DNA from 4 places in the Kitasatospora sp. NPDC058115 genome. Region 4 is predicted to be linked to each of the others. Evidence: riboswitches for the same ligand, from Rfam matches in the RefSeq annotation. Region 4 holds a riboswitch; each other region holds the start of a gene.
The links. Region 4 has a riboswitch for cobalamin ahead of ACFVVL_RS21845 (cobalamin biosynthesis protein). Riboswitches for the same ligand answer to the same signal wherever they lie in the genome.
Positions count from the first base shown of each region.

Region 1: linked by a shared signal. The riboswitch ahead of ACFVVL_RS31055 (ABC transporter substrate-binding protein) and the one ahead of ACFVVL_RS21845 (cobalamin biosynthesis protein) in region 4 are both predicted to bind cobalamin.
Region 2: linked by a shared signal. The riboswitch ahead of metE (5-methyltetrahydropteroyltriglutamate--homocysteine S-methyltransferase) and the one ahead of ACFVVL_RS21845 (cobalamin biosynthesis protein) in region 4 are both predicted to bind cobalamin.
Region 3: linked by a shared signal. The riboswitch ahead of ACFVVL_RS30880 (HoxN/HupN/NixA family nickel/cobalt transporter) and the one ahead of ACFVVL_RS21845 (cobalamin biosynthesis protein) in region 4 are both predicted to bind cobalamin.

Region 1 is NZ_JBHVTL010000036.1:77,603-85,283, reverse strand. It holds gene ACFVVL_RS31080 (DUF2004 domain-containing protein) at 1-422, opposite strand, end outside; gene ACFVVL_RS31075 (hypothetical protein) at 564-1,184, shown strand; gene ACFVVL_RS31070 (maleylpyruvate isomerase N-terminal domain-containing protein) at 1,261-2,034, opposite strand; gene ACFVVL_RS31065 (hypothetical protein) at 2,929-3,288, shown strand; gene ACFVVL_RS31060 (hypothetical protein) at 3,636-3,938, opposite strand; cobalamin riboswitch at 4,018-4,223, shown strand; gene ACFVVL_RS31055 (ABC transporter substrate-binding protein) at 4,345-5,289, shown strand; gene ACFVVL_RS31050 (FecCD family ABC transporter permease) at 5,286-6,365, shown strand; gene ACFVVL_RS31045 (ABC transporter ATP-binding protein) at 6,362-7,180, shown strand; gene ACFVVL_RS31040 (ferredoxin) at 7,177-7,681, shown strand, end outside.
Region 2 is NZ_JBHVTL010000010.1:152,667-160,347, forward strand. It holds gene ACFVVL_RS13385 (hypothetical protein) at 1-133, opposite strand, end outside; gene metE (5-methyltetrahydropteroyltriglutamate--homocysteine S-methyltransferase) at 290-2,605, opposite strand; cobalamin riboswitch at 2,751-2,987, opposite strand; gene ACFVVL_RS13395 (cytochrome P450) at 3,215-4,456, shown strand; gene ACFVVL_RS13400 (GNAT family N-acetyltransferase) at 4,530-5,051, shown strand; gene ACFVVL_RS13405 (choice-of-anchor P family protein) at 5,120-5,869, opposite strand; gene ACFVVL_RS13410 (glycosyltransferase) at 6,009-7,415, opposite strand; gene ACFVVL_RS13415 (exosortase/archaeosortase family protein) at 7,412-7,681, opposite strand, start outside.
Region 3 is NZ_JBHVTL010000035.1:60,894-68,574, reverse strand. It holds gene ACFVVL_RS30885 (M24 family metallopeptidase) at 1-461, opposite strand, end outside; gene ACFVVL_RS30880 (HoxN/HupN/NixA family nickel/cobalt transporter) at 542-1,654, opposite strand; cobalamin riboswitch at 1,686-1,879, opposite strand; gene ACFVVL_RS30875 (ArsR/SmtB family transcription factor) at 1,962-2,336, shown strand; gene ACFVVL_RS30870 (hypothetical protein) at 2,388-4,133, shown strand; gene ACFVVL_RS30865 (Fpg/Nei family DNA glycosylase) at 4,141-4,971, opposite strand; gene ACFVVL_RS30860 (AAA family ATPase) at 5,057-5,944, opposite strand; gene aroQ (type II 3-dehydroquinate dehydratase) at 6,061-6,489, opposite strand; gene aroB (3-dehydroquinate synthase) at 6,498-7,586, opposite strand; gene ACFVVL_RS30845 (shikimate kinase) at 7,579-7,681, opposite strand, start outside.
Region 4 is NZ_JBHVTL010000020.1:75,649-83,329, forward strand. It holds gene ACFVVL_RS21835 (hypothetical protein) at 1-608, opposite strand, end outside; gene ACFVVL_RS21840 (alpha/beta hydrolase family protein) at 770-1,885, opposite strand; cobalamin riboswitch at 2,098-2,277, shown strand; gene ACFVVL_RS21845 (cobalamin biosynthesis protein) at 2,311-3,297, shown strand; gene ACFVVL_RS21850 (cobyric acid synthase) at 3,294-4,811, shown strand; gene ACFVVL_RS21855 (putative cobaltochelatase) at 4,804-6,930, shown strand; gene cobO (cob(I)yrinic acid a,c-diamide adenosyltransferase) at 6,937-7,542, shown strand; gene ACFVVL_RS21865 (cobyrinate a,c-diamide synthase) at 7,564-7,681, shown strand, end outside.

The sequences.
Region 1 (7,681 bases), on a different contig from region 4:
ACGTAGTCCAGGACGACCGGCGGCCGGTCGGACACCCCGCCCAGCCACAGCCCGACGCCGTTCAGACGCATGGCCGCGACGAAGGCCGCCGTCCCGACCTCGTCGCCCGCCGCCTCCCGGACGAGACGGCCGGCCGCCCCGCTGCCCTCCAGCTCCTCCAGGTGGAAGTCGACGAAGGAGCGGTCCCCGTCCAGGTACGTTCGCAGAGCCGCACGCGCGGCCGCGTCGAGCGCCGGCAGGCCGGTGAGGCACGCGGCGAGATCGTCCAGCTCCCCGGCGTCCGGCGCACTGGACGGCCCGGCCCACAGCAGGACCTCGACCTCGTCGTCCCCCACCTGCGAGGTGCCCCGCCAGATGATGTCGGTGTCGCGGAGCGCACCGGTGTCCACGTGCCCGAAGTGGGCGTGCTCAAGGGCCTTCATGCGAGACGTTCCGCCTTCCTGTGGTGCCGGCCCGTCGCGCGAACAGGCGGCGCCCGGATCGGCGTCCACCGCGGCCGGAGTGATTCAGGGGGCATCCTAGGCACCGGCCGGTCCCGCGCGGTCGCCGGGCATAATGGCCCGATGCTGGAACTGCTGCCGGGGACCGGCGTCACCCTGCCGGACGGGGCCGGGACGCTCGGGTTCGGGACGACGCCCCAGGAGGCCTCCGCGATGCTCGCGGCGACGCCCGGGAGCCACCGGGCGCGGCAGTGCGCGGCGCCGGCCCGCGCCGACTTCGCATCGCTGCGGGACGCCCACGACGCGTGGCTCGCCGGAATCCTCTTCGACCCGGCCTGGAACACGGTCGGGGTCTTCGGTGATCTCGCGCTGACCGTCGCCGGCGGCGGTCCGGGCCGCGCCGACGGCCTCGCCCAGGTGATCGTCGAGGCCGGCGCGCGCCCGGGCCCGAGGGGGGAGCACCCCGTGGTCTGGGACGGCGTGGACCTGTTCGGGCACCCCGCCGCGGACGTCGTCTCCGTCCTGCCGGGATCGGCCCGCCCCTCCTCCCCGACCGCCGACGACGTGACGGTGCCGGAGCTCGGGCTCCGGCTCCACCGGTCCTCCCCCTCCGCGACCCGGTGGTCGCGGCTGGCCCTGCTGGCCACGCCCACCGGGTGGGAACGGTGCTGCCCGGGGACGTTCGCGTGCGCGGAGGGCGGCAACGGCCTCGCGCCCCTCTTCGGCGAGTGGCTGTCCCCGTGACGGCCCCGCACCGGGCGCCGTCGGCCCGGTGGCGCCCGCAGGAGCGCGGGCACCACCGGCCGACGCGTCCCGCGCGCTACGCGTTCGGGTCCCACTCCGCGAGCTGCTCCATCGGCTCGGTGTCGCCGGTGTTGTCCAGGCGGTCGAGCGGGATGCGGTCGTAGAAGTACAGGACCAGGTCGCTCGCTGCGCCTCGCATCACCAGGTCACCCGGCGCCGCGTCGGCGGCGAGGTCGTCGCAGCGCACGCCGTCGGCGTCGAGGGTCAGACGCCAGGAGCCGCCCTCGGTCGCGTGCAGGTCGATGGTCGCCGGCTTGAACGGCCACGGGACGGTCGTCGCCGAGACGGTCGTCAGGAACTCGTCGACGCCCTCGACCGCGACGTCCGTCGGCAACGGCTGTGCGGCGCCCAGGGTGAGCCGGACGTCGTAGGTGTGGACGGCGATCTCCTGGATCTGGTGCCGGGCCAGGGCTCCGCTGGTCTCCGGGGCCTGCGAGCGGCCCCACCACGTCCAGCAGCCGCGGTCCGGGCCGGCCTCGCGCAGCGCGGCGAGCATGAGCTCGGTCGACTCGGCGAGCCAGGCGTCCAGGGCCTCCCGGTCGCGGGGCGCGGTCGGGGCGCCCTTCGGGTCCGTCCTCGCCGGGGGCTCGGCACCCGGGCCCGCCGCGACGACGGCGGCCTGACGGCGGCGGCCGTCGCCGAGGTGCTGCGCCAGTTCGCGCAGCGTCCACTCCGGGCATCCGGGGACCTGGACGTCGAGGTCGGGGGCGGACGCGATCGCGGCGCGGAACGCGGCCGAGCGGTCCTCGATCAGCCGCAGGACCTCGGGGAACTCCAAGATTTTTTGCACGACGGTTGTGTATCACGGGGCTCCGGCCGCCGGACAGCGAATTTGTCGGAGCCCGGTCAGAGGCCGCGGCTGCCCGGCCGGGCGGCGCGGTGCCTGCCGTGCCGTGCCGTGCCGACGGGCGGTGGCCCTGGTCGGCGGATGGGTGTGCCCCATCCGGTGGCGGGCCGAGGGTCGGCATGCCGAGGTCGGCCGACGCCTGACCGGTCCGGCGGGATGCGGCTCGGCGCCGTTTGCACAGCACCAGGACGCACCGGTCGAGTGCGTGGAAATCCGGTGGGCGGGAAAGGCCGTCCGGCAGGAAAACCGATCACATCCCCATGCCGATGACCGCCCGGCGTAGTCCCCGCGAGCTCCTCCCGCATCTCAGGAGAACCGGGAACGGGTGACCGCCGATGACGGAGGTCGCCGCAGATCGACCCACCGTCAGCGAGTCAATGGCGGTCCGCCGGCGAGCCGCTGGTACGACGTCCCCGGACCCATCGGACACCGTGTCAGCTTCTCGGGTTCGGTCGGATCCCCAAAGGGATCTCCTTGCTCGCGCGGCCTTCTCAGGCGTGTTCACATGGGTATTGTGCCCCGGCCACCGCCATGTGCGGTGTACGAACGGGATCGGAATTCGAGGAACTCACGGAGGATGGATTGCGACGGAAACACCTGACCCTGCTGCGGAACGTCGCCCTGTCGGTGCTGGCCGCCACACTGCTGACCGGATTCGTGACACCCCAGGCGGAGGCCGGTGACGAGACCGACCACCGGGGAGGGGGCGGCTGCCCGCACAGCTGCTCGTCCGGGAAGCCGGGCCCTCCGGGACCTCCCGGACCTCAGGGCCCGGCAGGACCGCAGGGACCGGCCGGACCGGCAGGACCCGCCGGACCACAGGGCCCTGCCGGACCTGTGGGACCTGCCGGCCCGGTCGGACCTGCCGGAGCCGTCGGACCGGCCGGACCGGTCGGCCCCGCCGGTCCGGTCGGCCCCGTCGGACCTGCCGGACCTGCGGGGCCGACCCTGCCGACCCAGATCATCCAGACGACCCACACCCTGACCTCCGGACTCAACACGGGAACCACGGCCTGTCCGGCAGGTACCGTCATCACGGGCGGTGGGCTGCGGACGCCCCTCGGCGGCAACAACCTCACGGCCCAGCTGTACGAGTCCTACCCGTCCGCCGCGAACATGTGGACGGTGTCCTTCAACAACTCGGCAGGCACCAGCGGCTCCTACATGGTCTACGCCGTCTGTCTGCCGGTGACGTGACCCGGGCGGAACCTCTTCTGACGCCAAGTCGCCTTCGGCCCGCCGGCGCACCGTTCGGGTGAGCTCGGCGGGCCTCGGCGATCCGCATCCGGCGGTGAACGGGCCAGGGGCGGACCCCTGCCGCTCAACGGCACCTCACGGAGCCGTCCGCCTGCTCCCACCGCCGGCGGTCGCGACCGTCCCGCCCCCGACGGACACCGCGCCGCGCTGCCACGACAACGACCCGGCCGACGATCTCGCCCGGCGGGTGCGGCCCGCACCGCGGCCCGCGACGTCACCACCCTCCCCTGGCCCCCGGCACCGGCCACCGCCGAGGGCGCGCACGTCGTGGCCGCGCGCTGCGTCCGTCATGGGCTTCCGCCGTCCGCTGCGTCGAGTGCCGCGGCGCGGGCGAGGAGTTCGTCACGGCCGACGGCGTCGCCGGCCGCCGAGGCGACGACCGTCCGGGCCCGGCCGCGCTCGACGATCCGGCGCATGGTCCGCCCGGGATCCGCGAGGGCCGTCGTCGAGGCGAGGACGAGGTCCGCCGCCTGGGCGAGCGGCTCGTGGTGGGTGTTGACGCCGTCCCGGTTGTGCAGGTCGGTGGAGAGCGTCAGGCCGGCCTCGCGCAGCAGCGGCAGCGCGAAGGCGCGCGGAGGGGTGCTCGGCACGTGGGCGTGGGGGCGCTGCGCGGCCGGCGCCAGGACGGTGTCCTCGGGCAGCCGGTCGGCACCGACCTGACCACGCCTGATACCTTGCCATCGCCGTGGTGTTCGGGAAACCGGTTCGAGTCCGGTGCGGCCCTCGCCACTGTTGCCGCGGAGTACCGCGGCCCTCGCTGACCGGCTTCGCCAGCGGTCAGGGCCACTGGGACGGCTCGAAGAGCCCCCCGGGAAGGTCGGCTGCGGTGCGTCGATGCGGAAGCCAGGAGACCGGCCACGGCGCGACATGTTCCACGAGGGTTTTGGAGAACACGTGCCCCGCGCTTTGCCGTACCCGTTTGTGTCCATACGTTCCGCACGCCCCGCAGGTCGGGTACGTGCCGGCCGGGCGGTCGCGGCCGTCCTTTTCACCGGCGTGCTCGGTGCCTGCGCGGGCGCCCCCGCGCCCGTCGCGTCCACGGCGACGGGCGGAAGTGCCGAGCCGGTCAGCCTGGTCAACTGCGGGACCACCGTGACGGTCGGCGCGCCGCCCGAGCGGCTGGTGACGCTCAACCAGGGGGCCACCGAGGTCGCCCTGGCCCTCGGCCTGGAGTCCCGGATGGCCGGTACCGCCTATCTCGACAACGCCGTCCCGGAGAAGTGGAAGGCGGCCTACGACTCCGTTCCGGTGCTCTCCGAGGACTACCCGACGAAGGAGAAGCTCCTCGCGGCCCGTCCCGACTTCCTCTACGCCTCCTACTCCAGCGCGTTCACCGAGAAGGTCGCGGGCAGCCGGGAGGAGCTGCGCGGCCAGGGCATGCCGTCGTACCTGTCCCCGTTCGGCTGCACGGACAAGAGCCAGGTGCCGCCGACGACCTGGCAGGCGATGTGGGGCGAACTGAACGACGTCGCCAGGGTGTTCGGCGTCCCGGAGCGGGCCGCCGCCATCCAGCGGGAGCAGGAGAAGCAGCTGGCCGGGTTCAGGGCGACGGCCGCGGGCAAGGACCTGAAGGTCCTGTGGTTCGACTCGGACACCAAGGCGCCGTACGTCGGCGCCGGCCACGGCGGGCCGCAGCTGGTGCTCGACGCCGTGGGCGCCCGCAACGTCTTCGCGGACCTGCCCGGCGCCTGGCAGAGCGTGAGCTGGGAGAAGGTCGTCGCCGCGGATCCGGACGCCATCGTGCTCGCGGACGCCGACTGGGACACCGCCCGGTCCAAGATCGACTACCTGGAGAACGACCCGGTGCTGAGCAGGCTCACCGCCGTGCAGCGCAAGGCCTTCGTGGTGGTGCCGTTCTCGGAGTCGACGCCCGGCGTGCTGCTCGCCGACGGCGCCGCCCGGGTGTCGGCCGGGCTGGGCCTGCTGCGCCCGGGTTCATGACCGCCGCACCCCGCCCCGCCGTGCGGCCCGCCGGTCCGGGCCGCACGGTGGCGGCCCTGGCCGTCGCCGCCGCCCTGCTCCTGGCCACCATGCTCCTCGGTCTGGCCGTCGGCTCGCAGCACGAGCCGGTCCGGACGGTGTTCGAGGTCGTGGTGCGCCGTCTCGGACTGGGCGACCCGCACGTGACGCTGCTGGACGACCAGATCGTCTGGCAGTTGCGGCTGCCCCGGGTGCTGGGAGCGGCCGCGACCGGCGCCGGCCTCGCGGTCTGCGGCGCCGTGCTGCAGACCCTGACCGGCAACGACCTGGCCGACCCCTTCCTGCTCGGGATCTCGGACGGGGCCGCCGCCGGCGCGGTCACCGTGATCGTCCTCGGCGTCGGCGTGTCCGGCGCCGTGGGCACCGGCGCGGTGGCGATCGCCGCGTTCGCCGGTGCCCTGCTCGCGGCCGTCGTCGTGCTGGCCCTGGCCGCCGCGCGCACCCGGACGCTGCCGACCACCCGGACCGTGCTCGCCGGCATCGCCGTGGGCCAGATGTGCGGGGCCTACACCTCGTTCGTCGTGCTGGTCCTCGGGGACCGCAACGCGGCGCGCGGCGTCATGGAGTGGACGCTGGGCTCGGTCGCCGGCGTGCGATGGCCCACCGCCGTCCTCCTGACCGCGGTCGCGCTGATCGGCATCACGGTCCTGGCCTCCTCGGCCCGCGACCTGGACGCCTTCGCGTTCGGCGAGACCGCCGCCCGCTCCCTCGGCGTCCACGTCGAGCGCACCCGCTGGGTCCTCGTCGCCACCGCAGCGCTGGTGACCGCGTGCCTGGTCGCCCAGACCGGCGTGATCGGGTTCCTCGGCCTGGTCGTCCCGCACGTGGTCCGCCTCGTCTGCGGACCGCGCCACGCTGTCCTGCTGCCCGTGTCGGCGCTGGTGGGCGCATCCCTCCTGGTCGGCAGCGACATCGTGGCGCGCTCGGTCCTCCCCGACCGGGAGCTCCCCGTCGGCATCATCACGGCCGGGCTCGGAGCACCCTTCTTCGCCTGGCTCCTGTGGCGCCAGGGCCGGGCCGACGGGAGCGGACAGTGACGGCGACACCCCCCGTCGAGCTCCGTGCCGAGGGCCTTCTGGTGCGCATCGGCGGAGCCACCCTGCTGGACGCGGTCTCGCTCGCGTTCGCCCCCGGCCGGGTCACCGGCCTGCTCGGGCCCAACGGCGCGGGGAAGACCACCCTGCTGCGCACGGTCGCCGGACTGACCCGGCCGAGCGGCGGGCGGGTCCTCCTGGACGGCGAGGACCTCCACGCGCTCACCGCCCGCCGACGGGCGCGCCAGGTGGCCTTCATGGAGCAGCAGGCGGACACCCGGCTGTCGCTGCCGGTCCGCCAGGTCATCGACCTCGGCCGCACCCCGCACCGCAGCCGCTGGCCCGTCCCGGCGAACACCGCCGCCGACGCCCACGTGCGGTCCGTGATCGCCGGCGCCGTCGCCGCGGCCGACGTCGGCCACCTGCTCGACCGGTCCTGGCCGACGCTGTCGGGCGGCGAGCGCCAACGGGTCCAGCTCGCGCGGGCGCTGGTGCAGGAGCCCGGCGTGCTCCTGCTCGACGAGCCCACCAACCACCTCGACCTGCGCCACCAACTCGGCTTCCTCGACACCGTCCGCGGCCTCGGCATCACCACGGTGGCCGCCCTGCACGACCTCGAACTCGCCGCCGCCTACTGCGACGACATCGCCGTCCTGCTCGACGGCCGGCTGGTCGCCCACGGGCCCGGCTCCGAGGTGCTCACCTCGCCCATGATCGCGCACGTCTACGGCGTCGACGCCACCGTGGAACGCCACCCCCGGCACAACCGACCGCACATCCGGTGGAACGGACTGCTCCCCGAAAGGACGACGCCATGACCTCCCCGCTCCCGGAATCCCGTGCCCGCCGCAGCGCCGTGCTGCTGGTCGGCATGTCGGCCGCGGAGGCCGTCCGCCGTGACGAACTCCTCCGGGCAGCGGCCTCGCACCGGGCCTCGATCGCGTTCCTGCAGCAGGCGGACCCGTCGCTGTCGGCCGAGCTGACCAGGCTGGCCGACGCGGGCACCGGGACCGTGGTCGTGATCGGCGTCCGCCTCACGGCCTCCGGCCCGGCCCACTCCTGGCTGCGGCGGATCGCCGCGTACTGGTGGCGCGAGCGCGCCGGCCACCGGCCCGAACTCCTCGTCGCGACCCGCCTCGCCGACTCGCCCGACGCGGTCGCCGCGGTGGCCGCGGTGACGAAGGCGATCACCGGCACGGAACCCGGCCTCACCTCGGCGGCCTGGGAGGACGTCCCGGGCCACCGGCACCAGGTGCTGGTGTGCCGCGGCCCGCGCTGCGCGGCCCAGGGCGCCGAGGAGGGACTGCGCGCCCTGGTGC
Region 2 (7,681 bases), on a different contig from region 4:
TCGCCTCGCGCATGCCCGCGCGCGTCGCCCCCAGCCGGCGCAGCGCCTCCTCGACCGGCTCCGGCCGGAAGTCCGCCATCCGGCGCAGCAGCACCAGCTGGAACTCCGTCACCCCGAACCCGTGGACCGCCACCCCGGCAGGCTACCCGCCCGCGGCGCCGCGCGGCCCGCACGCCACCGGCGGCGCGGCCGGAAGCGCCTGTCGTGGCGCCGCCACGAGAGCCCCGGGCCCGTGCCGACCCCCGGAAGGGCGGGCGCGCACCGCGGGGTGTGCGCGCCCGCGGCCGCGTCAGCCCGTGAGTTCCCCGCGCAGGCGGCGGGCGGCGGTGACCAGGTTCTCCAGGGAGGCGCGGGTCTCCGGCCAGCCGCGGGTCTTCAGGCCGCAGTCGGGGTTGACCCAGAGCCGCTCGGCGGGGATCGCGGCCAGGCCGGTGCGCAGCAGCCGCTCGGCCTCGTCGGCGCTCGGCACGCGCGGGGAGTGGATGTCCCACACGCCGGGGCCGACCTCGCGCGGGTACCCGGCGGCGGCGAGTTCGCCGGCGACCCGCATGTGGGAGCGGGTGGCCTCCAGGGAGATGACGTCCGCGTCGAGGTCGTCGATGGCCGTCATGATCGCGCCGAACTCGGCGTAGCACATGTGGGTGTGGATCTGGGTGTCGGCGCGGACCCCGGAGGTGGCGAGGCGGAACGCCTCCGTCGCCCAGGCCAGGTAGCCGGGGCGGCCGTCGGCGCGCAGCGGCAGGGTCTCGCGCAGGGCGGGTTCGTCGACCTGGACGACGGCGGCGCCGGCGGCCTCCAGGTCGGCGACCTCGTCGCGCAGGGCCAGGGCGACCTGGCGGGCGGTGTCGGCGAGCGGCTGGTCGTCGCGGACGAAGGACCACGCGAGCCTGGTGACCGGGCCGGTGAGCATGCCCTTGACCGGGCGGTCGGTGAGGCCCTGGGCGTAGCGGAACCAGTCGACCGTCATCGGGCCCGGGCGGGAGACGTCGCCGGCGAGGACCGGCGGGCGGACGTAGCGGGTGCCGTAGGACTGCACCCAGCCGTGCCGGGTGGCGAGGAAGCCGGTGAGCTGTTCGGCGAAGTACTGGACCATGTCGTTGCGTTCGGGCTCGCCGTGCACCAGGACGTCCAGCCCGGCCTTCTCCTGGAAGGCGATCACCTCGCGGACCTCGGCCCGGATCCGCTCGCGGTAGGCGGCGGCGTCGGTCCGCCCGGCGGTGAGGTCGGCGCGGGCGGCCCGCAGTTCGGCGGTCTGTGGGAAGGAGCCGATCGTGGTGGTGGGCAGCAGCGGCAGCCCGAGCCGGGCGCGCTGGGCCCCGGCGCGCCCGGGGTGGGCCGGGGTCCGGCGGGCGTCCTCGGCGGTGACGGCGGCGGTGCGGGCGCGCACGGCGGGGTCGCGGGTGATCGGGGAGGCGGCCCGGGAGGCCAGGTGGGCGCGGTTGGCGGCGAGTTCGGCGGCGATCGCGCCGGTGCCCTCGCGCAGACCGCGCGCGAGCAGCGCGGTCTCCTCGGCCTTCTGCCGGGCGAAGGCGAGCCAGCGGGCGAGCTGCGGGTCGAGGTCCCGCTCGGCGGTGGCGTCGACCGGCACGTGCAGCAGGGAGCAGGACGGCGCCACGTCCACGTGGCCGGCCAGGCCGAGCAGGGTGGCCAGGGTGGCGAGCGAGGCCTCCAGGTCGTTGATCCAGATGTTGCGGCCGTCGACGACGCCCGCCACCAGGCGCTTGCCGGGCAGTCCGCCGACGGCGGCGAGGTCGTCCAGATTGGCGGCGGCCGGCCCGGTGAAGTCCAGTGCCAGCCCCTCCACGGGCGCCGCGGCCAGCACCGGAAGCGCCTCGCCGAGGCGGTCGAAGTAGCTCGCGACCAGCAGCTTCGGCCGGTCGGTGCGGGCGCCGAGCTCGCGGTAGGCGCGGGCGACGGCGTTCAGTTCGGCCGGGGTGCGGTCCTGGACGAGCGCGGGCTCGTCCAGCTGCACCCAGTCCGCGCCGGCCGCGTGCAGGTCGGCGAGGAGTTCGGCGTAGACGGGCAGCAGCCGGTCCAGCAGGGTGAGCGGCCGGAAGTCCTCCGCGACGCCGGGGGCGGGCTCGGCCAGCAGCAGGTAGGTGACCGGGCCCACCAGCACCGGGCGGGCCTCGTGGCCGGCGGCGAGCGCCTCGGCGAGTTCGCCGACCGCCTTGCCGGAGTTGGCGGTGAAGGCGGTGTCCGGCCCCAGTTCGGGGACGAGGTAGTGGTAGTTGGTGTCGAACCACTTGGTCATCTCCAGCGGCGCGGCGTCCTGGGTGCCGCGCGCCATGGCGAAGTAGCCGTCGAGCGGGTCGGCGTCGACGGCGGCCCGGTGGCGGGCGGGGACGGCGCCGACGGCGACGGTGGTGTCGAGCACGTGGTCGTAGAGCGAGAAGTCGCCGGTGGGGAGTTCGCGCACGCCCGCCCCGGCGAGCTGCGTCCAGTTCTCCCGGCGCAGTCGGGCGGCGGTGGCGTGCAGGGCGTCGGCGGTGACGGTGCCCTTCCAGTAGCCCTCGACCGCCTTCTTGAGCTCCCGGTTCCGGCCCTGCCGGGGGTAGCCGTGGACGGTGGCCAGGGTGGCCGCGGCTGCGGACTTCGCTGTCAAGGGACTCTCCTTCGCGAGTCTTGATCCTCGGTGCCCGGTGACGGGACGAGGGCGCGAAGGGATGACGTACCGGACGGAGGCGCGTTCGCGGCTCCGTGTGCACGCCGACCCGCCCACGAGGTCACCGGGATGGCCGCGCGCGATCGGTCGCGCGCGGACAGCGGGCAGGTCTTCGGACTCGCGGGCACGCCCGCCCCCGAAAGGGCGGACACCTACTGGCCGTCGCTTCCCGGGCCGCTCGGGCCCAGTGCGTATGACGGCGGTCGTTCCCGCTCACCGCTGCGGGGCAGTCCCGGACTGGCCAGTCGAAAGGCGTCACCGGGTTCCCTCTTACGACGCGCCTGCCTGGCGGGCAGGGCGAACCAGCTGCACGGTCAGCGTAGACGCAGGACGGCGGCCCCGTCACGGAATTCCGTGACGCCCCCCCGGTACCGCGTCCGGGGCGTCCGGAGCCGGCCGGGACGGGCGAACGCGTGGTGCCCGGCCCTCGGGGGCGGCGCCCCCGGGCGCGCGGCACGGTGACAAGCGCCCTTCCGCCGCCGCCCGGTCGGTCGTACGGTCACCATCGGCCGACCGTTTCCGACCGCCGCTCCCCTTCCAGGAGGGCCCATGGAACCCCGCTGCCCCTACACCCACGTCCTCGACACCCGCGGCACCGCCCTGCACACCGAGGCCGCCCATCTGCGCTCCCACGGCCCGGCCGTCCGGGTCGAGCTCCCCGGCCGCGTCCTGGCCTGGTCGGTGACCCGGGCCGACGTCGCCCGGAAGCTGCTCACCGACCCCCGGCTCGCCAAGAACGCCCGCCACCACTGGCCCGACTGGATCGACGGCCGGGTCGGCCCCGACTGGCCGCTGGCCAGCTGGGTCGCGGTGGAGTCGATGTTCACCAGCGACGGCGCGGACCACCTCCGGCTGCGCACCCTCACCGCGCCCTCGTTCGGCCCGCGCCGGGTGGAGGCGCTGCGGCCCCGGGTGCGGGCGATCGCCGCCGCCCTGGTCGACGCGCTGCGCGGCGCCGCGCCCGGCGCGACCGTCGACCTGCACACCGGCCTCTCCTACCCGTTGCCGACCACGCTGATCTGCGACCTGTTCGGCGTCCCCGAGGAGCAGCGGGCGGAGGTGCGCCGGGTGGTGGACGGCGTCCTGGCGACCGACGCCACCCCCGAGCACGCCAAGGGCGTCCTCGACGACCTGTTCGCCGCCATGGCCCGCCTCGCCGCCACCAAGCGGGCGGCGCCGGGCGACGACATGACCAGCGAGCTGATCGCCACCCGTGACGCCCAGGGGTCCCGGCTCAGCGAGTCGGAGCTGGTCTCCACCCTGATCCTGATGATCGGCGCCGGGTCGGAGACCACCGTCAACCTCATCGACCACACGGTGGCGCTGCTGCTCTCGCACCCCGGGCAGCTGGCGCTGATCCGCTCCGGCGCGGCGACCTGGCGCGACGCCATCGAGGAGTCGCTGCGCCTGGAGGCGCCGGTGATGCACCTGCCGATGTACTTCGCCGCCGCGGACATCGACCTCGGCGAGGGCGTGCTGATCCGGGCCGGCGAGCCGGTCCTGTTCGCCTTCGGCGCGGCCGGGCGGGATCCGGCCCTGCACCCCGACCGGCCGGAGGAGTTCGACCTCACCCGGTCCGACAAGACCCATCTGGCCTTCGGCCACGGCCGGCACTACTGCCTGGGCGCGGTGCTCGGCACGATGGAGGCCGAGGAGGCGCTGAGCGCCCTGTTCGGCGCCTTCCCCGACGTCGAACTCGCGCTGCCGCCGGAGGGGCTGCTCCCGCAGGAGTCGTTCATCGTGAACGCCCTGCGGTCCCTGCCGGTCCGGCTCGGCCCGGCCGCCGGCTAGGCCCCGCCCCGTCCCGTCCCCGCAGGCGGTTGTCGGTGGGGCGGTTGTCGGTGGGGCCGTCTACCGTACGCCCATGGACGATCACGTCACCGCCGTACGCCTGGAGCCCTGGTCCGAGGCGGACGCGGCGCTGCTGTCCGCCCTCAACGCGCCGGAGTTGATGGCCCACCTCGGCGGCCCGGAGAGCGGGGAGCAGGTGGCCCGCCGTCACCGTCGCTACGTCGACCTCAGTGCCCGGCCCGCCGCCGCGGGGCGGATGTTCCGGATCGTGCTGCCGGACGGCGCGGCGGCGGGCAGCATCGGGTTCTGGGAGCGCACGGGGGAGGGCGGGCCGGTGTACGAGACCGGTTGGACGGTGCTGCCGGCCTTCCAGGGCCGGGGCGTGGCGAAGGCCGCCACCCGTGCGGTGGTGGCCGAGGCCCGGGCCGCCGGGCTCCACCGGTACCTGCACGCCTTCCCCTCGGTGGACAACGCCGCGTCCAACGCGGTCTGCCGGGGCACGGGCTTCGAGCTGCTGGGCGTGCGGGAGTTCGAGTACCCGCCGGGCCGGCCGATGCGCGGCAACGACTGGCGCTTCGACCTCCGTCCGGCCTGACGGAGGAGGCCGGGAGGCAGGCGGGGAAGGAGGCCGGGGTGCCCCGGTCCGGGGCACCCCGGCGGGGATCAGCCGGTGGTGGTGCGGCGGCGCAGCAGGAAGACCCCGGCGGCGGTGGCCAGGGCCGCGGCTCCGCCGACGGCGGCGACCTGGGGGTTGATCATCGGCACGGCCTCGGCGGGCGCGGCGCCGCCGCACTCGGCGTGGCCGATGACCAGGTCGGCGGCGTTGAGGATCGGCAGCAGGCTGATCCGCACGGCGTTGGCGCTGAGTATGCCGTTGGCGTCGGTGCGCTGCTCGTTGAGGAGGATGGTGCCGACCCCGGGGATGTCGATCCCGGTGTTGGGCCCGGCGCCGGCCTGCAGGTTGATCGCGGGCAGGAGCGGGAGCTTGACGCTGCCCCCCGCGATGACGCCGGAGCCGGTGGCGCCGGCCGGGGTCGCGGTGCAGGTCGCGTTGACGCCGGTGAGCGAGACGGTGGCGACGCCCAGGTCGACGCCGAGCGAGTCGATCGTGGCGGAGGCGCCCGAGGTGCCGGCCTGCGGGTCGCCCGAGGTGGTGGAGGTGAGCAGCGCGTTGCTGGCGAAGGGGCCGACGCTGATGCCGGCCAGGGTGCTGGTGCCGCCCGAGGGGTAGGCGGAGGCGGGCGTCGGGGCGACGGCCACCATCCCGGCGACGGCGTCGGCGGAGACGACGAAGGCCTTGGCCTCGGGGGCGGGGAGGGCGGCCCAGGCCGGGCCGGCGGTGCAGACCAGCGCGGCGGTGGCGGCGGCGCCCGCGAGCAGGCGGGTGCGGGTCCGGGTGCGACGAGAGGTCATGGTGGTGGTGCCTTTCGGGGGACGGGAGAGGGGGACGGCCGAGGACGCTCGGGAACGGTCCGGCAGGCAGGACCGGGTGCGGTCGTCGGGTGGGGCGGGGCGGGGGCCGGGGGCGGAGCGCGGGCCGGGCGCCGGACGCTCATGCCGCCGGCTCGCCGACGACGGCCGGGGCGGGGGCAGCGGCCGGGGCCGGGGTGACGGCCGGGGTGGGCGCGGTGGCGACCCGGGCGGTCTTGTGCCAGGAGTTGCGCCGGCACAGCACCCGCCAGGCCGCGCGGACGGCGACCAGATAGGTGGTGGCGGCGTACAGGGCCAGCGCGAGCCCGTACCCGAGCGCGGCGCGCCGTCCGACGCCCGGCTCGCAGCGCCGCCGGTACAGCGGCCCCCAGACGGCGAACTCGCCGATGCCCAGCAGCAGGTAGAGGGCCAGCAGCAGCGCGCCGCCCTGCTGCAGGAAGGTGAGCACGAACTCCGGGTAGAGCACCAGGTTGTAGCCGAAGGCCGCGATCGGCACGGTGTAGACCACCAGGCCGACGAGTTGCAGCCACGGCTGGCTCATGAAGTACAGCACCTCCAGGAAGCCGGCCGTGCCGAACGCCCGCGAGCCCCAGATCTCCCGGAGGTAGCGGGTGCACTGCATCGAGCCCTGTGCCCAGCGCACCCGCTGGGTGAGCAGGTGCCGCACGCTCCACAGTGCCTCCTGGTCGACCCAGGCGTCGGTGGTGTAGCCGTTGCGCCAGCCGGCCAGCATCAGCCGCAGGCCCAGCTCGTAGTCCTCCAGCAGCGCCCTGCCCCACGGCCGCCCGCCGCCGCCGTCCACCGCGCGCAGGGCGGAGAGCCGGGTGAACTGGCCGTTGCCGCCGACGTTGACGGTGCCGGTGCGGCGCCGGGTGATCTGCATGGCGGATATCGGTCCGCGGAACTCGATGTCCTGGAGGCGGGCGAGCAGCCGGGCCCGCCGGTTGGCGAACGCGCCCCGGCCGGGCAGCGGCCGGGGCACGTCGCGGTTGGACATCCGCACCTCGACCTGGACGGCCCCGATCCCGGGGTCGCCGAAGAGCGCCGGTCCGGCGCAGACCGCGAGCGCGCCGGGCGAGGGGCGGCCGTCGGCGTCGAGCACGCAGACCACGACCCGCGCGGGGTCGGTGCCCTCGGGCAGCGCGGCCTCCAGCGCCCGGTAACCCGCGTTCAGCGCGTCGCCCTTGCCGGTCCGCGCCGTGGGCAGCCGGCGGGAGACCAGGTGGACGGTGAGCCGGTCGGAGGTGGCGGGCCAGGCGCGGACGAGCTCGGCCGTGCGGTCCGCGGAGTCGTCGTCGACGACCCAGACGGTGGCGCCGGTGAAGTGCTCGGCGAGGTAGTCCAGGGTGGTGGCGATCACCGCCTCCTCGTCCCGGCAGGGAATCAGGAAGTGCCAGCGGTAGGCGTCCGGGTCGCCGGCCGGCCCGGGCCGGTCCCGCAGGTAGCCGCGCACGATCACCACGACGTAGGCGAGGAAGCCGACGCCCAGGACGAAGGAGAGCGAGACGGAGGTGTCCAGCAGCGTCACGGCGTCCCCTCCCCGGCCGGGCGACCGGACGCGGTCGCGGCGGAGGCGCCGCGGGGCAGCAGCCACAGGAAGAGGAGGGCCGCGACGAGCGCGGCGGCCATCATCAGCACGGAGCCCAGCAGGACGTGCGCCCAGCCGAACCCCTCGGATCCGTACCGGTGTTGCATCACCAGGACCAGGGTGAGCCGGCCGAGGTTGGTGGCCAGCACCAGCCCGGCGGCGACGACGAAGGCCAGCAGGACCCGGCCGGCCCGGCGGTTGCCGAA
Region 3 (7,681 bases), on a different contig from region 4:
GCGATCTCGGCGGCGATCCGCAGGTCGGCGATCTCGTGCTCGTCCTTGACCACCCGCAGCCGCTCGACCGCCTGGCCGACGTCCGCCAGCCGCACCCCCTCGGCCAGCCCGGCCACCGCCCGGTGCCGGGCGACCGTCAGGTCGTGCTCCTCCACCGCCAGCCCGGCCGCCCCCAGCCGCGCGGCGGCGGCGGCCGCGGCCAGCGCGGTGTCGGAACCGGTGGCCACCGGCAGCCGGGTGACGTCGGGGGCGATCAGGTGCTCGCCGGTGTCGTCCGGCGGCAGGTCGTCCGGCAGCGCGAGCAGCACCCGGTCCCGGGTCAGCAGCAGGCTCGCCCCGCACGGCGGGCAGCCGGTCAGGTACCGCACGTTCGCCGCCCGGGTGATCAGCGCCGCGTCGGCCCCGGAGGCACCGCAGTGCTCCCGCAACCGCTCCCGGCGGCCCGCGTACGCATCAGCCATGCGTCGAGCCTACGAACCCGGCCCCCGATCCGCCCGCCGAACGCCCCCACCCGGGCAGCCCCGGCCTCCCGCCCGGGCCGCTACTCCGCGGCCTTCGGGCTCCACTTCCGCTCCACCCCGGCCAGCCGCCAGTAGGCGATGGCGGCGGCCCAGACCACCACGAACAGGGCGACGATCGCGTAGCCGACGTTGTCCAGCGAGATGTCCGCGATCCAGCCGCTCACCGGGTCGGTGAGGTCCAGCTTCTCGTGCAGCACGCCGACCAGCTCGATGGTGCCGATGACGAAGGCCACCGCGATGGAGAGCCCGGTGATCGTCAGGTTGTAGTACACCTTCCGCACCGGGTTGGAGAACGCCCACTGGTAGGCGAAGTTCATGAAAGTGCCGTCCAGCGTGTCGAACAGGCTCATCCCGGCCGCGAACAGCAGCGGCAGGCAGACGATCGCGTACCACGGCAGGCCGGAGGCCGCGCCCGAGCCGGCCATCACCATCAGGGTGACCTCGGTCGCGGTGTCGAAGCCCAGGCCCAGCACCATGCCGACCGGGAACATCTGCCCGGGCCGGGTGATCGAGCGGGTCGCCCGGTTCAGCACCCGGGCCATCAGGCCGCGCGCGTTCAGGTGCGCCTCCAGCTCGGCCTCGTCGAACCGGCCGGCGCGCATCGAGCGGAACACCCTGAGGATGCCGAACAGCGCCGCCAGGTTCAGCGCGCCGATCAGGTAGAGGAAGACGCCGGAGGCCGAGGTGCCGACCATCCCCAGCCACTGGTGGGTGGACGACTCGTCGTCCATCAGCGTGTTGGCCAGCTGCGCGCCGCCCGCCACCAGGGCGGCCATCAGCACCACCATCGAGGAGTGCCCGAGCGCGAACCAGAAGCCCACCGAGACCGGGCGCTTGCCGTCCGCCATCAGCTTGCGGGTGGTGTTGTCGATCACCGCGATGTGGTCGGCGTCGAAGGCGTGGCGCATGCCGAGGGTGTAGGCGGTGATGCCCAGGCCCACCCCGAAGACCTGGGTGCCCACCTCGTACTTCTCCGGCGCCACCAGGAAGATCAACGTGCCGAACGCCACCACGTGCATGGCGAGGATCACGCCCAGCAGCCCGGCGGTGCGAAGGGTGTCCTCCCGGCGCCAGCGGAAGGCGGGCAGGGCGGCGGGCGACGCCGCGGCGGCGGCGGTTTCGGGCAGGGTCATCTGCGGATCACGCTCCAGCACCTCGTGGAATGACTTCGTGAGATGCCGCGGCCGGTCTCCTGGCTTACGGGGCTCCCGTACCCGCCTTCCCAGGCGCGCGAGGCGCCCAGTGGCGTCGTGGGTACGGACACTCTCCCCCGATCACAGTGGCGAGGGCCGCTCCGGACTGGGACCCCTGAGGGTCCGTCACCGGTCTTCCCGAGCACCACGGCGGGGAACACCGTAGGGGCCCGGGGCGACCCATGCAAGGCTGCGCACCTACGCAGGTGTTCAGGATCACAACCTCCCGCCTGCCAGAATGGGCCGCATGCATCTCGTACCGGCCGACCGCGCGGGCCACCGCACCATCGACGGCCACCGGGTCTGCGAGGCCATCGCCGCGATCGGCGACACCGCCCACGTCCGCTCCTGGGCCGACCGCTTCGCCCTGCTCGCCGACCCCGGCAGGCTCGCCCTCCTGCTCGCCCTGCACCGCACCGGCCCCCTCGCCGTCACCGACCTCGCCGTCGCCACCGGCATGCGCGACCCCGCCGTCTCCCAGGCCCTGCGCCTCCTGCGCACCGCCGGCGTGGTGGCCGGCGAGAAGGAGGGCCGCGTCGTGCGCTACCGGCTCGTGGACGCCACCCTGCGCCCCCTCCTCGACCAATGCGCCGGCGACACCCCCGCCATAGCAGCCGGCTGACCGCCGGGCGGCCACCCCGCCCGGCCGGAGCCCGCTGAGTACGATCATGGCGTGTCGAACCCCCGCCGGCTCCGGGCCCGGCCCGACGACGACCGCTGGAACACCCGGCCGGTCCGGGCACGCGTCCTCGCGGTGGTCCGCACCCTCACCTCCGCCACCAGGGTCCTGGAGGTCCTCGCACCACTGCGCGAGCTGGACGGCATCGGCTTCGCCGTCACCGTCAACCCCGGCTCCGCGTTCACCGCCGGACTCGACGACCACCTCCGCGCCCAGCCCGGCCTCACCGTCCTGCCCTGGCGGGAGGCCGTCCGGCAGCGCTTCGACCTCGCCGTCGCCTGCGCCGTCCACGCCTCGATGCACCGGCTGCGCGCACCCCTCGTCGTCCTCCCGCACGGCGCCGGCTACAACCGTCTGGTCCCCGAGTCCACCGGCGACACGGTGACCGCCGCCGGGCTCTCCCGACACGAACTCACCCATCGCGGACGGGTCTTCCCCGCCGTCATCGGCCTCTCCCACCGCGAGCAGTTCGACCGCCTGCGGGCTGCCTGCCCCGAGGCGCTGCCCCGCGCCCGCGAGGTCGGCGACCCCTGCTTCGACCGGATGCTCGGCGGCCTCGGCGCACGCGACGGCCACCGGACCGCCCTCGGCGCGGTCGACGGCCGTCGCCTCGTCGTGGTCACCTCCACCTGGAGCGGGCACTCGCTGCTCGGCCGTCACCCCGGCCTGCCGCTGCGGCTGGTCGAACAGCTGCCCGCCGACGAGTACACCGTCGCCGCCGTCCTGCACCCCAACGTCTGGGCCCGGCACGACCTGCGCGCCCTGCTCGCCCCGGCCGAACGCCGCGGCCTGCGGCTCGTCCCGCCGGACCGGGGCTGGCAGGCCGCGCTGATCGCCGCCGACTGCGTGATCGGCGACCACGGCTCGGTCTCCTTCTACGCCGCCGCCCTCGAACGCCGCACCCTGCTGGTCGCCACCGGCGCCGCCGAACTCGACCCCCGCTCCCCCACCTACGCCTTCGGCCGGGCCGCTCCGGCCCTCGACCCCGACGGCGACCTGCTCACCCAGCTCGAACGGGCGGCGGCCGAGCAGGACCCGGCCGCCCTGCGCCCCGTCACCGACCGCTCACTCGGCCGCCGCGGGGAGTCCGCCCGGATACTGCGCGAAATCTTCCTCTCCTACCTGCCCGGCATCGAGGCACCGCCCGGCGACCCCCTGCCGCTGCCCCACCCGCGGCCGGTCCCGCTCGCCGCCGAACGGCCCACCGCCTACGACGTCGTGGCCACCGGCGAGGGCACCGCGATCCACCTGCGCCGCTACCCCGTCGGCCCCGGCCGGCCCACCGCGCGCGGCTTCCTCGCCGTCGCCGACGACGAACCCAGCCCCGTGCTGCGGCGCACCGCCGACGTCCTGGCCCGCACCGGGAGCGACACCGAACAGCCCGCCGAGGCGTGGCTCGCCGCCACCGCCGGCGCGGCCGAGCTCCCGCGCCTCACCGTCGCCGTCGCCGCCCTCGGCCCGGACCACCACCTGCTGCGGCTGCCCGGCGGCCTCCTCCTGGAAGCCCGCGCCGACCGCCCCTGGGGCACCCCCGTTCCCCGGCTCGACCCGCTCCTCCTCGGCTCCGCCGTCGCCCACTGGCTCACCACCCCGGCCGCGACCCCGACGGCGCTCCCCCACCGCACCCTCACCCTCCACACCGGCCCCCGCCGCACCAGCATCAGCTTCACCACCCGACCCGGACACCCCGACGGACCCGCCATCCACAGGCCGACGGGCCCTTCCTACGGTCAGAGTTGAGGGCGGGTCAGGTGGTCGGGCGGGGTGGTTGGCAGGTGGGGCACCAGAAGAGGTTGCGGGAGGCGTGTTCCTCGGTGCGGATGTCGGTGGCGCAGATCAGGCAGGGCTGGCCGGCGCGGCGGTAGACGTAGACCTCGCCGCCGTGGTCGTCGACGCGCGGGGGGCGGTTCATCGCCTCGGGCGTGTGCTCGGGGCGGACGGTGTCGATGCGGCCGGCGGCGGTGCCCTCGCGCATCAGGGCGACCAGGTCGGCCCAGATGGCGTCCCACTCGGCGCGGCGCAGGGAGCGGCCGGGCAGCTGGGGGTCGATGCCGTGCCGGAACAGCACCTCGGCGCGGTAGACGTTGCCGACGCCGGCCAGCACCTTCTGGTCCATCAGCAGGGCGGCGACGGTCGTGCGGCTGCCGGTCATCCGCCGCCAGGCGGCGTCCGGGTCGGCGTCGGCGCGCAGCGGGTCCGGGCCGAGGCGGGCGGCGACGGCGGCCTTCTCGGCGTCGGTGATCAGGGCGCAGGTGTTGGGGCCGCGCAGGTCGGCGTAGTGCTCGTCGTTCTCCAGGCGCAGCCGGACCAGGCCGACCGGCTCCGGCACCTGGCCGTCGACGGTGTCGCCGAAGGTGAAGCCGCCGTACAGGCCGAGGTGGACGTGCACCCAGGCGTCCTCGCCGAAGCCGAGGAAGAGGTGCTTGCCGGTGGCCTCGGCCGCGACCAGCTCCCGTCCGTCGATCAGCTTGGCGCCGTCCGCGAAGCGGCCCTGCGGGCTGCTGGCGCGGACCGGCCGGCCGCCGAAGGCGCGGTGGTTCTCGGCGGCGAGGCGGTGGATGATGTGGCCTTCCGGCACGGGCGCGGCTCCCCCCGGTGGTTCGTTCAGGACCCGTCCATCATCGCAGCCGGCACCGACAGCGCGGGCGGGCCGGCGGCGGCGCTCAGCGCACCGGCATGCCCATCAGCCGGGCCAGGATCACCCGGTCGAGTTCGGCGGCCGTGGCGGCCACGTCGAGGTGGGAGTTGTCGATGATCGGCAGCCCGGAGTTGTACCAGCCGGCCATCCGGCCGTGGATCCGGGCCACCTCCTCGTCGTCCAGCCGGCGGTTGCCGCCGCGCCTGGCGTTGCGGCTGAGCACCGAGTCCAGGCTGGGCAGCAGCACCACGGGGATCATGCCGGGGCCGATGTGCCGCTTCCAGCCGCCGAGGCCGATGGCGGGGCGGTCGGGGAAGACGGCGTCGTCGATGATGCAGGAGATGCCGTTGGCGAGGTAGTTGCGGCAGGCGAAGCCGCAGGTCCGGCGGGCCAGCCGGTACTGCGCCTCGGAGGCGTTGTTCCAGCCGGACTGCGGGTTGGCGAAGCCGGACTGCACCCACTCGCGGACGTCGTCGAGGCTGATGTGCGCGGTCGGGGTGGGGCGCCGCTCGGCCCAGTGGCGGGCGACGGTGGTCTTGCCGGCGCCGGCCGGACCGATCAGCAGCACCGCGATCGGGCCGGTGGCCGCGTGCTGCCGCTGCGGCGGGCGGGCGGGCAGCTGGACGGGCGCGCCGGACGGCAGCACGAAGTGGCCGGTGGATCCGGCGGGCACCGGCGCCACCGGAACGGGCGCAGGCGCGGGAGCAGGCGCCGGAGCGGGCGCGGGAACGGTGGCCGGGGCGGGCGCGGGCGCGGGCGGGCCCGGCGGGACGACCGGCACCGGCACCGTCGGCGGGCCGCCCGGCGGCCCGCCCGGAAGCCCGGCGGACGCCGCGGCCGGGTACCCGGGCACCGGCGGAGCGACGGGACGCGGGGGAACCGGCCCGCCCCCGGGGTACTGCGTCACGGTCACCTCCCGACTTCCTTCAGCGGGACACTACACGGCGGCGCGGCGGTGGACACAGTCCGCCGCCGCGCCGCCGCTGGTCACCGGCCCGGCGCCGCCCGGGGGCGGCCCCTGCCGGGCCGTCAGCCCGTGGTGAGCCGCTCGGCCAGCGCGCGCAGCGCCAGCTCGTACGAGCCGATCCCGAACCCGGCGATGGTGCCGGAGGCCACCGCGGAGATCACCGAGGTGTGCCGGAAGGTCTCGCGGGCGTACGGGTTGGAGATGTGCACCTCGATCAGCGGCGCGGTGCGCTGCGAGGCGGCGTCGCGCATCGCGTACGAGTAGTGCGTGAACGCCCCCGGGTTGATCACCACCGGGACCCGGCCGTCGGCGGCCTCGTGCAGCCACTCGACCATGGTCTGCTCGGAGTTGGTCTCGTGCACCTCGACCTCGAAGCCCAGCTCCTTGCCGAGCGCGGTGCAGCGCTCGACCAGCCCGGCGTACGAGGTGGAGCCGTAGACGTCGGGCTCGCGGCTGCCGAGGCGCCCGAGGTTGGGGCCGTTGAGCACCATCACCCGGGTCACGAGGAGACCTCCGCGTAGGCGGCCACCAGCAGGGACGGGTCGGGGCCCTCCAGCACGGAGGTCCTGCCGAGGCCGTCCAGGACGATGAAGCGGATCAGGTCGCCGCGCGACTTCTTGTCGATCTTCATGGCGTCCAGCAGCTTGGGCCAGGCGTCCGCCCGGTAGCTGAGCGGCAGGCCGACCGAGGCCAGCACGGTGCGGTGCCGGTCGGCGGTCTCGTCGTCCAGCCGGCCGGCGAGGCGGCCGAGTTCGGCGGCGAACACCATGCCGATCGAGATCGCCGCGCCGTGCCGCCACTTGTAGCGCTCGTTGCGCTCGATGGCGTGGCCGAGGGTGTGGCCGTAGTTGAGGATCTCGCGCCGGCCGGACTCCTTGAGGTCGCCGGAGACCACGTCGGCCTTGACCTGGATGGCCCGCCGGATCAGCTCGACGGTGTGCGGCCCGGCCGGGGTCTTGGCGCCCTCCGGGTCGGCCTCGACGAGGTCGAGGATCGCCGGGTCGGCGATGAACCCGCACTTGATGACCTCGGCGAGGCCGGAGACGTAGTCGTGCCGGGGCACCGTCTCCAGGGTCGCGAGGTCGGCCAGCACGCCCACCGGGGGGTGGAAGGCGCCGACCATGTTCTTGCCCTCGGCGATGTTGATGCCGGTCTTGCCGCCGACCGCCGCGTCGACCATGCCGAGCAGCGTGGTGGGCACGGAGATCCAGCGGACCCCGCGCAGCCAGGTGGCGGCGACGAAGCCGGCCAGGTCGGTGGTGGCGCCGCCGCCGAGGCCGACGACCACGTCGGTGCGGGTGAACCCGGTCTGCCCGAGCACCGACCAGCAGTACGCGGCCACCTCGGCGCTCTTCGCCTCCTCGGCGTTGGGCACCTGGAGGGCGATCGCCTCGTAGCCCTCGCCGGACAGGTCCTCGCGGATCGCGTCCGCGGTGGCGGACAGCGCCTCCGGGTGGATGATCGCCACCCGCCGGGCCCGGCTCCCGATCAGCGGCGCCAGCTCACCGAGCAGCTGGTGCCCGATCAGCACGTCGTACGGGTCGTGGCCGGCGCTGCCGCCGACGTGAATCCTGACGTTGTCACTCATGGGGGGTCTTCAGCTCCAGTGCTTCCAGTACGGCGTCCGCGACCTGCTCGGGGGTGCGGCCGGCGGTGTCGACGACGGCGGTGGCCACCTCCAGG
Region 4 (7,681 bases):
GGGGCCTGGTCGACGGCCTGCCCGGCGAGCACCGCGAAGACGCCGCGCAGGGCGGCGGGCGGCACCGGGGCGAGCAGCGTCCAGGCGTCGAACAGGGCCGACCAGCCGCGGACCACCGCCTCGTCGTCGTGTTCCCAGGCGTGCAGGCGCCAGCCGGGGCCGGCACCGCCGTCCCGGGCCTCGACCAGGCCGACCAGCAGGGCCTGGCCCCACGCTTTGGCGGCGGCGCCCACCGTCATGGCGAGGGCGCGGCCGGCGGCGCGGGCGTCGTCGGGGAGCAGCTCGCCGCGCTTGTCGACCTCGTCGAGTTCGCCGGCCCAGCGGGCGATCCGGACGGCGTCGACCAGCATGCGGCGGGCCAGCGGGGCGAGTTCGGCGGGGGCGGGGAAGCCCTCCGGCACGGGGACCCGGCCACGGCCGGGTGCGGGGGCGGGGCCTCGTCGGCGGGGTACGCCCGGGGCCCCCGGCCTGGCGCCGGCGGGGCGGTGGGCCGTTCCGGGGAGACGGGTCACCGTCGCACCGGTACCGATCGTCGGCGGGAGCGGGGCATCACGGTCGCGCGGATTCCGAGACGTCACGTCGAGCAGTCTTCCCCTTGTACCGGCCATCTGTCACATCCGGTTGTCCGCGCGGGGCGGGCGGGGGGCGCGGGGGCTCGACAAGATCGGGCAACAGAGGCCAAACCGACTGGCCTGATCTTTGTGGCGGGTCCATGCCACGAAGAACGGGTGCGCCGCGGAATTCCGCGCGAGGGGGGGATCGGAACGGCTCAGCAGAACGGAGTGAGCCAGCGGCGCAGGGTCTCGGCGTAGCGGTCGGGGGCGGTGTTCCAGAGCGCGGCGTGATCACCCCCGGGAAAGGCCTGGAGGTTGACCACGTCCGGTCGGCGGCGGGCGAGGCGCTCGGCCGCCGCGAACGGGGCCACCGGGTCGTCCGGGCCGTGCAGCACCAGGGTCGGCACCCGCAGGTCGGTCCCCTCGGCGATGCGGGCGAAGTCGGCCAGATCCACGCCGGTGCGGCCCTGCGCCGCGAGCGCGCCCAGTTCGGCGGCCGCGCCCCGGAAGCCGGAGCGGGCGGCGTCCCGGCGGGCGGTGGCCGGCCAGTCCAGCACCGGCGAGTCCAGGACCAGGCTGCTGATCGAGGGGGCGAGGTCCGAGCGGGCGGCGGTCTGCAGGGCCATCGTGGCGCCGAGCGACCAGCCGTGGAGCACCACCCGGCCCGCGCCGGCGTCCAGGGCGGTGCGCACCGCCGCCTCGACGTCCCGCCACTCGGTCTCGCCGAAGTGGCCGAGGCCGTCCGGGGAGGCCGGGGCGCCGGCGTCACCGCGGTAGGTGACGACCAGGGCGGGCAGGCCGAGGCGCTGCAGCTCGGGGAGGACGGGCAGGGCCTGGGTCCGGTCGGCGTCCGGGCCGTGCACCAGGACCACCCAGGTGCCGCGCTTGCCGTCCAGCCGCCACGCGGGCATCGCGCCGAGTTCGCCCTCGACGGCGGTCTCGGCGAACGGCAGCCCGAGCGCCCGGCCCGGGTCGCCGAGGTGGACCCGGGGGGTGAAGCGGACCTCGGTGCCGGGGGCGAGGGTGCCCCGGTCCGCGCGCACCAGCCGGCGGGTGACCCCCTTCTCGTCACTGTGCAGGACCTCCTCGACGACCGCGTGACCGTCCTCGCCCCACTCGACGGCCCAGCGGCCGGGGCGCTCGCTCACCGGCGTGCGGGTGAAGGTGACCCGCCCCGCGCCGAGGGCCTGGACGAGCACCGGGCCGGTCCGGACGCGGGCGGCCCCGGCCGGGCGGACCATCCGCTCGGACGCCCGGCGGCCGATCACCAGGACGGCGGCCCCGGTGCCGACGGCGGCGGCCGCCACGGTGGCCGCGATTCCCCAACGCATACTCGCTCCCCGGTGCTCGGTGTCTGGCTCGGTCTCCGGTCTCGCTGTCCCGACCCACCCTCAGTCCACTCGCGCGGGCGGGGGGAGGCCAGCAGGACACGGCCGTACGGGTAGTTCCGGGAGGAAAATCACATGGCTGCGGCGGGGCGGCCCGGCGTGTGACCAACACCCCCGACGACCTCGGTTGACTCCCGGTTCGGGCCCGTGATGGGATCCTTCAGCCAATACGGAGGCATGCAGAGGAAGCCGGTGCGAGTCCGGCGCGGTCCCGCCACTGTCACCGGGGAGCACGACCGGAACACGCCACGGCGGGCCGTCAGAAGCCGCTGGAAGGCCCGGGAGGTGCGTTCGACCCGGAAGCCAGGAGACTCTCGCCGCCGGTTCGTCGATCCAGGGCGCGGACCCTGAGTGAGGACACGCACGCGATGCTGCGCCCTGCCGTGCGCCCGTTGACCCGGGCCGCCGCCTTCGGCGCCGGCGCGGTGGCCGGGTACCTGGCCGACGCCCGGTTCGCCGACCCGCGCCGCGGCCACCCGGTGGCCGGCTTCGGCACCGCCGCCGCCCGGCTGGAACGCCTGCTCTGGCGCGACCACCGCGGCGTCGGCACCGCCTTCACCGCCCTGGCCGTGGGCACCGTCGCGGCCGGCGCCCTCGCCGCCGACCGGCTGCTGGCCCGCCGCCCGCCCGCCCGGGCCGCCCTCGCCGCCGCCGCGACCTGGACGGTGCTCGGCGGCACCTCGCTGACCCGGGAGGCCCGCACCATCGGCCGTTCGCTGGCGGCCGGCCACCTGACGGCGGCCCGGGAGCGGCTGCCGCACCTGTGCGGACGCGACCCGAGCGCGCTGGACGAGCAGCAGCTGGCCCGCGCGGTCGTCGAGTCGGTGGCCGAGAACACCGCCGACGCCGTGGTCAACGCCCTGGTCTGGGGCGGCCTCGCGGGCACCCCGGGCCTGCTGGCGTTCCGCGCGGTGAACACCCTGGACGCGATGGTCGGTCACCGCTCGCCCCGCTACGCCCGGTTCGGCTGGGCCTCGGCGCGGCTGGACGACGTGGCGGGCTGGCCCGGCGCGCGGCTGACCGCGCTGCTGACGGTGGCCGCCGCCCCCGAACCGCGCACCGCCTGGCGGGTCTGGCGGCGCGACGGCTCGGCGCACCCCAGCCCGAACGCCGGTCAGGCCGAGTCGGCGTTCGCCGGCGCGGTGGGCGTGCGCCTCGGCGGGACGCTGCACTACGGCGAGCGGGTGGAGCACCGCCCCGTGCTGGGCGGGGAGCTGCGGCCGGTCGGGGTGGACGACATCGAACGGGCCTGTGTGCTCTCCCGGCGGGTGAGCGCGCTGGCCCTGGGTACGACGGTCGCCGGGCACCTGCTGCTCCGGGCGGCCCTGGGCGGGATGCGGAGGAGTGGGGCATGAGCAAGGCGCTGCTGGTCGCCGGGACGACCTCGGACGCCGGCAAGAGCGTGGTCACCGCGGGCATCTGCCGCTGGCTGGCCCGGCAGGGTGTCGCGGTCGCGCCGTTCAAGGCGCAGAACATGTCGCTGAACTCCTTCGTCACCGCCGACGGCGCCGAGATCGGCCGCGCGCAGGCGATGCAGGCGCAGGCGGCCCGGGTGGAGCCGGAGGCGGCGATGAACCCGGTGCTGCTCAAGCCCGGGGCCGACGGCCGCAGCCAGGTGGTGCTGCTGGGCCGGCCGGTCGCCGAGGTCGGCGCGCTGGACTACCGCGAGCGCAAGCCGGTGCTGCTGGAACGCGCCCTGGAGTGCCTGGCGGACCTGCGCCGGCGCTTCGACGTGGTGGTCTGCGAGGGCGCGGGATCGCCCGCCGAGATCAACCTGCGCGACCGCGACATCGCCAACATGGGCCTGGCCACCGCCGCCGGCCTGCCGGTCGTGGTGGTCGGCGACATCGACCGCGGCGGGGTGTTCGCGGCGATGTACGGGACGCTGGCGCTGCTGTCGGCCGAGGACCAGCGGCATGTGGCGGGCTGGTTCGTCAACAAGTTCCGCGGCGACGCGCGGCTGCTCGCGCCGGGCCTGGAGATGCTGCGCGAGCTGACCGGCCGTCCGGTGCTCGGCACCCTGCCGATGCTGGCGGACCTGTGGCTGGACGCCGAGGACTCGCTCGACCTGTCCACCGTCGTCGACCGGACGGCCGCGCGCGGCCCGCTCGGCGCGGACGTGCTGCGGGTGGCCGTGCTGCGCTTCCCCCGGCTGTCCAACTTCACCGACCTGGACGCGCTCGCCCAGGAGCCCGGCGTGCTGGTCCGCTGGGCCACCCGCCCGGAGGAACTGGCCGACGCCGACCTCGTCGTGCTGCCCGGTACCCGGGCCACCGTCGCGGACCTCGCCTGGCTGCGCGAACGCGGCCTGGAGCCGGTGCTGAGGGCCCGGGCGGCGGCCGGGCAGCCGCTGCTCGGCGTCTGCGGCGGCTACCAGATGCTGGCGCACTCGATCGTGGACGAGGTCGAGTCGGGGGCGGGCGCGGTGGACGGCCTCGGGCTGCTGCCGACCCGGGTGCGGTTCGGCGCGGAGAAGGTGCTCGCCCGGCCGGTCGGCGAGGCGTACGGGGAGCGGGTCGAGGGCTACGAGATCCACCACGGCATCGTCACGGTCGAGGGCGGCGAGCCCTTCCTCGACGGGTGCCGGGCGGGCCAGGTGTGGGGAACCACCTGGCACGGGGCGCTGGAGAACGACGGCTTCCGCCGCGCGCTGCTGCGCGAGGTCGCGGCGGCCGCCGGCCGGGCGTTCGTGCCGGCGCCGGACACCTCCTTCGCGGCCGCGCGGGAGGCCCGGCTGGACCGGCTGGGCGAGCTGATCGAGGAGCACGCGGACACCGACGCGTTGTGGAAGCTGATCGAGGGCGGGGTGCCGGCGGCCGGATCGCTGCCGTTCCTTGCGCCCGGGGCCCCTGGGAGCATGCATGAGTGACGTCCGATACCCGTTCACCGCGATCGTCGGCATGGCCGACCTGCGGCTCGGCCTGCTGCTGAACGCCGTCTCCCCCGCCGTCGGCGGGGTGCTGGTGCGCGGCGAGAAGGGCACCGCCAAGTCGACCATGGTGCGCGCGCTGGCCGGGCTGCTGCCGTCCATCACGACCGTCGACGACTGCCGCTTCGCCTGCGACCCGGCGGCGCCGGACCCGCAGTGCCCGGACGGCGCGCACACCGGCACCCCGGCCTCCTCCGAGCGTCCGGCCCGGCTGGTCGAGCTGCCGGTCGGCGTCTCCGAGGACCGCATCGTCGGCTCGCTGGACCTGGAGCGGGCGCTCGCCGAGGGCGTCAAGGCCTACGAGCCGGGCCTGCTCGCCCGGGCGCACCGCGGCGTGCTCTACATCGACGAGGTGAACCTGCTCCAGGACCACGTGGTGGACCTGCTGCTGGACGCCGCCGCGATGGGCCGCTCCTACGTGGAGCGCGAGGGCGTCTCGGTGCGGCACGCGGCGCGCTTCCTGCTGGTCGGCACGATGAACCCGGAGGAGGGCGAGCTGCGGCCGCAGCTGCTCGACCGGTTCGGCCTGACGGTGGAGATCGCCGCGACCCGGGAGCCGGCCGAGCGCGCCGAGGTGGTGCGCCGCCGGCTGGCCCACGACGCCGACCCGGCCGCGTTCGCCGCCCGCTTCACCGAGGACGAGCGCGCGCTGGCGGACCGGATCACCGCCGCGCGCGAGCTGCTGCCCGAGGTGGAGCTGACCGACGCGGCGCTGCGCCGGATCACCGCCGTCTGCGCGGCGTTCGAGGTGGACGGGCTGCGCGCGGACATCGTGATGGCGCGCACCGCCGTCGCGCTGGCCGCCTGGGCGGGGCGCACCGAGGTCCTGACGGAGGACGTCCGCACGGCCGCCCGGCTGGCGCTGCCGCACCGCCGGCGGCGCAACCCGTTCGACGCGCCCGGGCTGGACGAGGAGCAGCTCGACCGGGTGCTGGAGGAGCAGGCCGAGCAGGAGCAGGAGCAGGAGCCCCGACCCGCGCCGGAGGACGCCGAGGGCCCCGGGGACGACCCGGGCCCGGAGGGCGGTCCGGAGGGCGGTCCGGACGGCGACGGCCCGCAGGACGGCGGCCCCGACGGCGGCGGTGGCGGCGGCGCGCCGGAGCCCTCCGGCCCCGACGGCCCGCCGCTGGAGTCGGCCGGCCCGGCCGACGGGCAGGACGGCGCCGCCCCGCAGCCCGTCCCGGCGCAGCACCCCTCCCCCGCCCGGGAGTCGGCGCCGGTCGCGGCCGGCGACCCGTACCGCACCCGGCTGTTCGCGGTGGACGGCACCGGGCGCGGCGCCGAGGGCCGCCGCTCCCCCGCCGAGACCGACGGCGGCCACACCGTCCGGGCCCGCCGCCCGCGCGGCCGGCTCGCCCGGCTGCACCTGAGCGCCACGCTGCGCGCCGCCGCCCCGCACCAGGTGGCGCGCGGGCGGTCCTCGCGCGCGCTGGTGCTGCACAAGGACGACTTCCGCGAGCAGGTGCGCCAGGGCCGGGAGTCCAACCTGGTGCTGTTCGTGGTGGACGCCTCCGGTTCGATGGCGGCCCGGCAGCGGATGACCGCCGTCAAGGGCGCGGTGCTGTCGCTGCTGATGGACGCCTACCAGCGCCGCGACAAGATCGGCATGATCACCTTCCGGGGCGCCTCGGCCGAGCTGGCGCTGCCGCCCACCTCCTCGGTGGAGGTCGGCGCGGCCCGGCTGGAGTCGCTGCCCACCGGCGGGCGCACCCCGCTGGCGGCCGGCCTGCTGCGGGCCCACGAGGTGCTGCGGGTCGAGCGGCTGCGCGACCCGGACCGCCGCCCGCTGCTGGTCGTGGTGACCGACGGCCGGGCCACCGGCGGCGGCCGGGACGCCGTCGCGCAGGCGCACCGGGCGGCCGGGCTGCTGGCCGCGCAGGGCGTGGCGAGCGTGGTGCTGGACTGCGAGTCCGGCCCGGTCCGGCTCGGCCTGGCGCGCACCCTGGCCACCCGGCTGCGGGCCACCGCCGTGACCCTGGACGAGCTGCGCGCCGACGGCGTCGCCTCGCTCGTCCGCGAGAACCGTCCGACCACCAACGCAGCGCGAAAGGCGGCCTGAGCCGACATGCCCAAGGGTGTCCCCGAGAGCGTCCCCGACGACGGCCTGACGACCCGTCAGCGCCGTACCCTGCCGATCACCGCCGTGCACACCGGCCCCGGGAAGGGCAAGTCCACCGCCGCCTTCGGCATGGCGCTGCGCGCCTGGAACCAGGGCTGGCCGGTCGGGGTGTTCCAGTTCGTGAAGTCCGCCAAGTGGAAGGTGGGCGAGGAGAACGCGCTGCGGGTGCTCGGCGCCTCCGGCGAGGGCGGCACCGTCGCCTGGCACAAGATGGGGTCCGGCTGGTCCTGGATCCAGCGCACCGGCGCGATGGAGATGGACAGCGAGGCGGCGGCCAAGGAGGGCTGGGAGCAGGTCAAGCGCGACCTCGCCGCCGAGACCTACCGCTTCTACGTGCTGGACGAGTTCACCTACCCGATGCACTGGGGCTGGGTCGACCCGGAGGAGGTGGTGGCCGTGCTGAAGGACCGCCCGGGCAGCCAGCATGTCGTCATCACCGGCCGGTACGCACCGGAGGCGCTGACCGGGTTCGCCGACCTGGTGACCGAGATGACCAAGGTCAAGCACCCGATGGACGCCGGCCGCAAGGGCCAGCGCGGCATCGAGTGGTAGCCGGAGAGCACTGAGAACCGCATGGACATCCCCCGTCTCGTCGTCGCGGCGCCCTCCTCGGGCGCCGGGAAGACCACCATCGCCACCGGTCTGATCGCCGCGCTGACCGCGCGCGGGCTGGCCGTCTCGCCGCACAAGG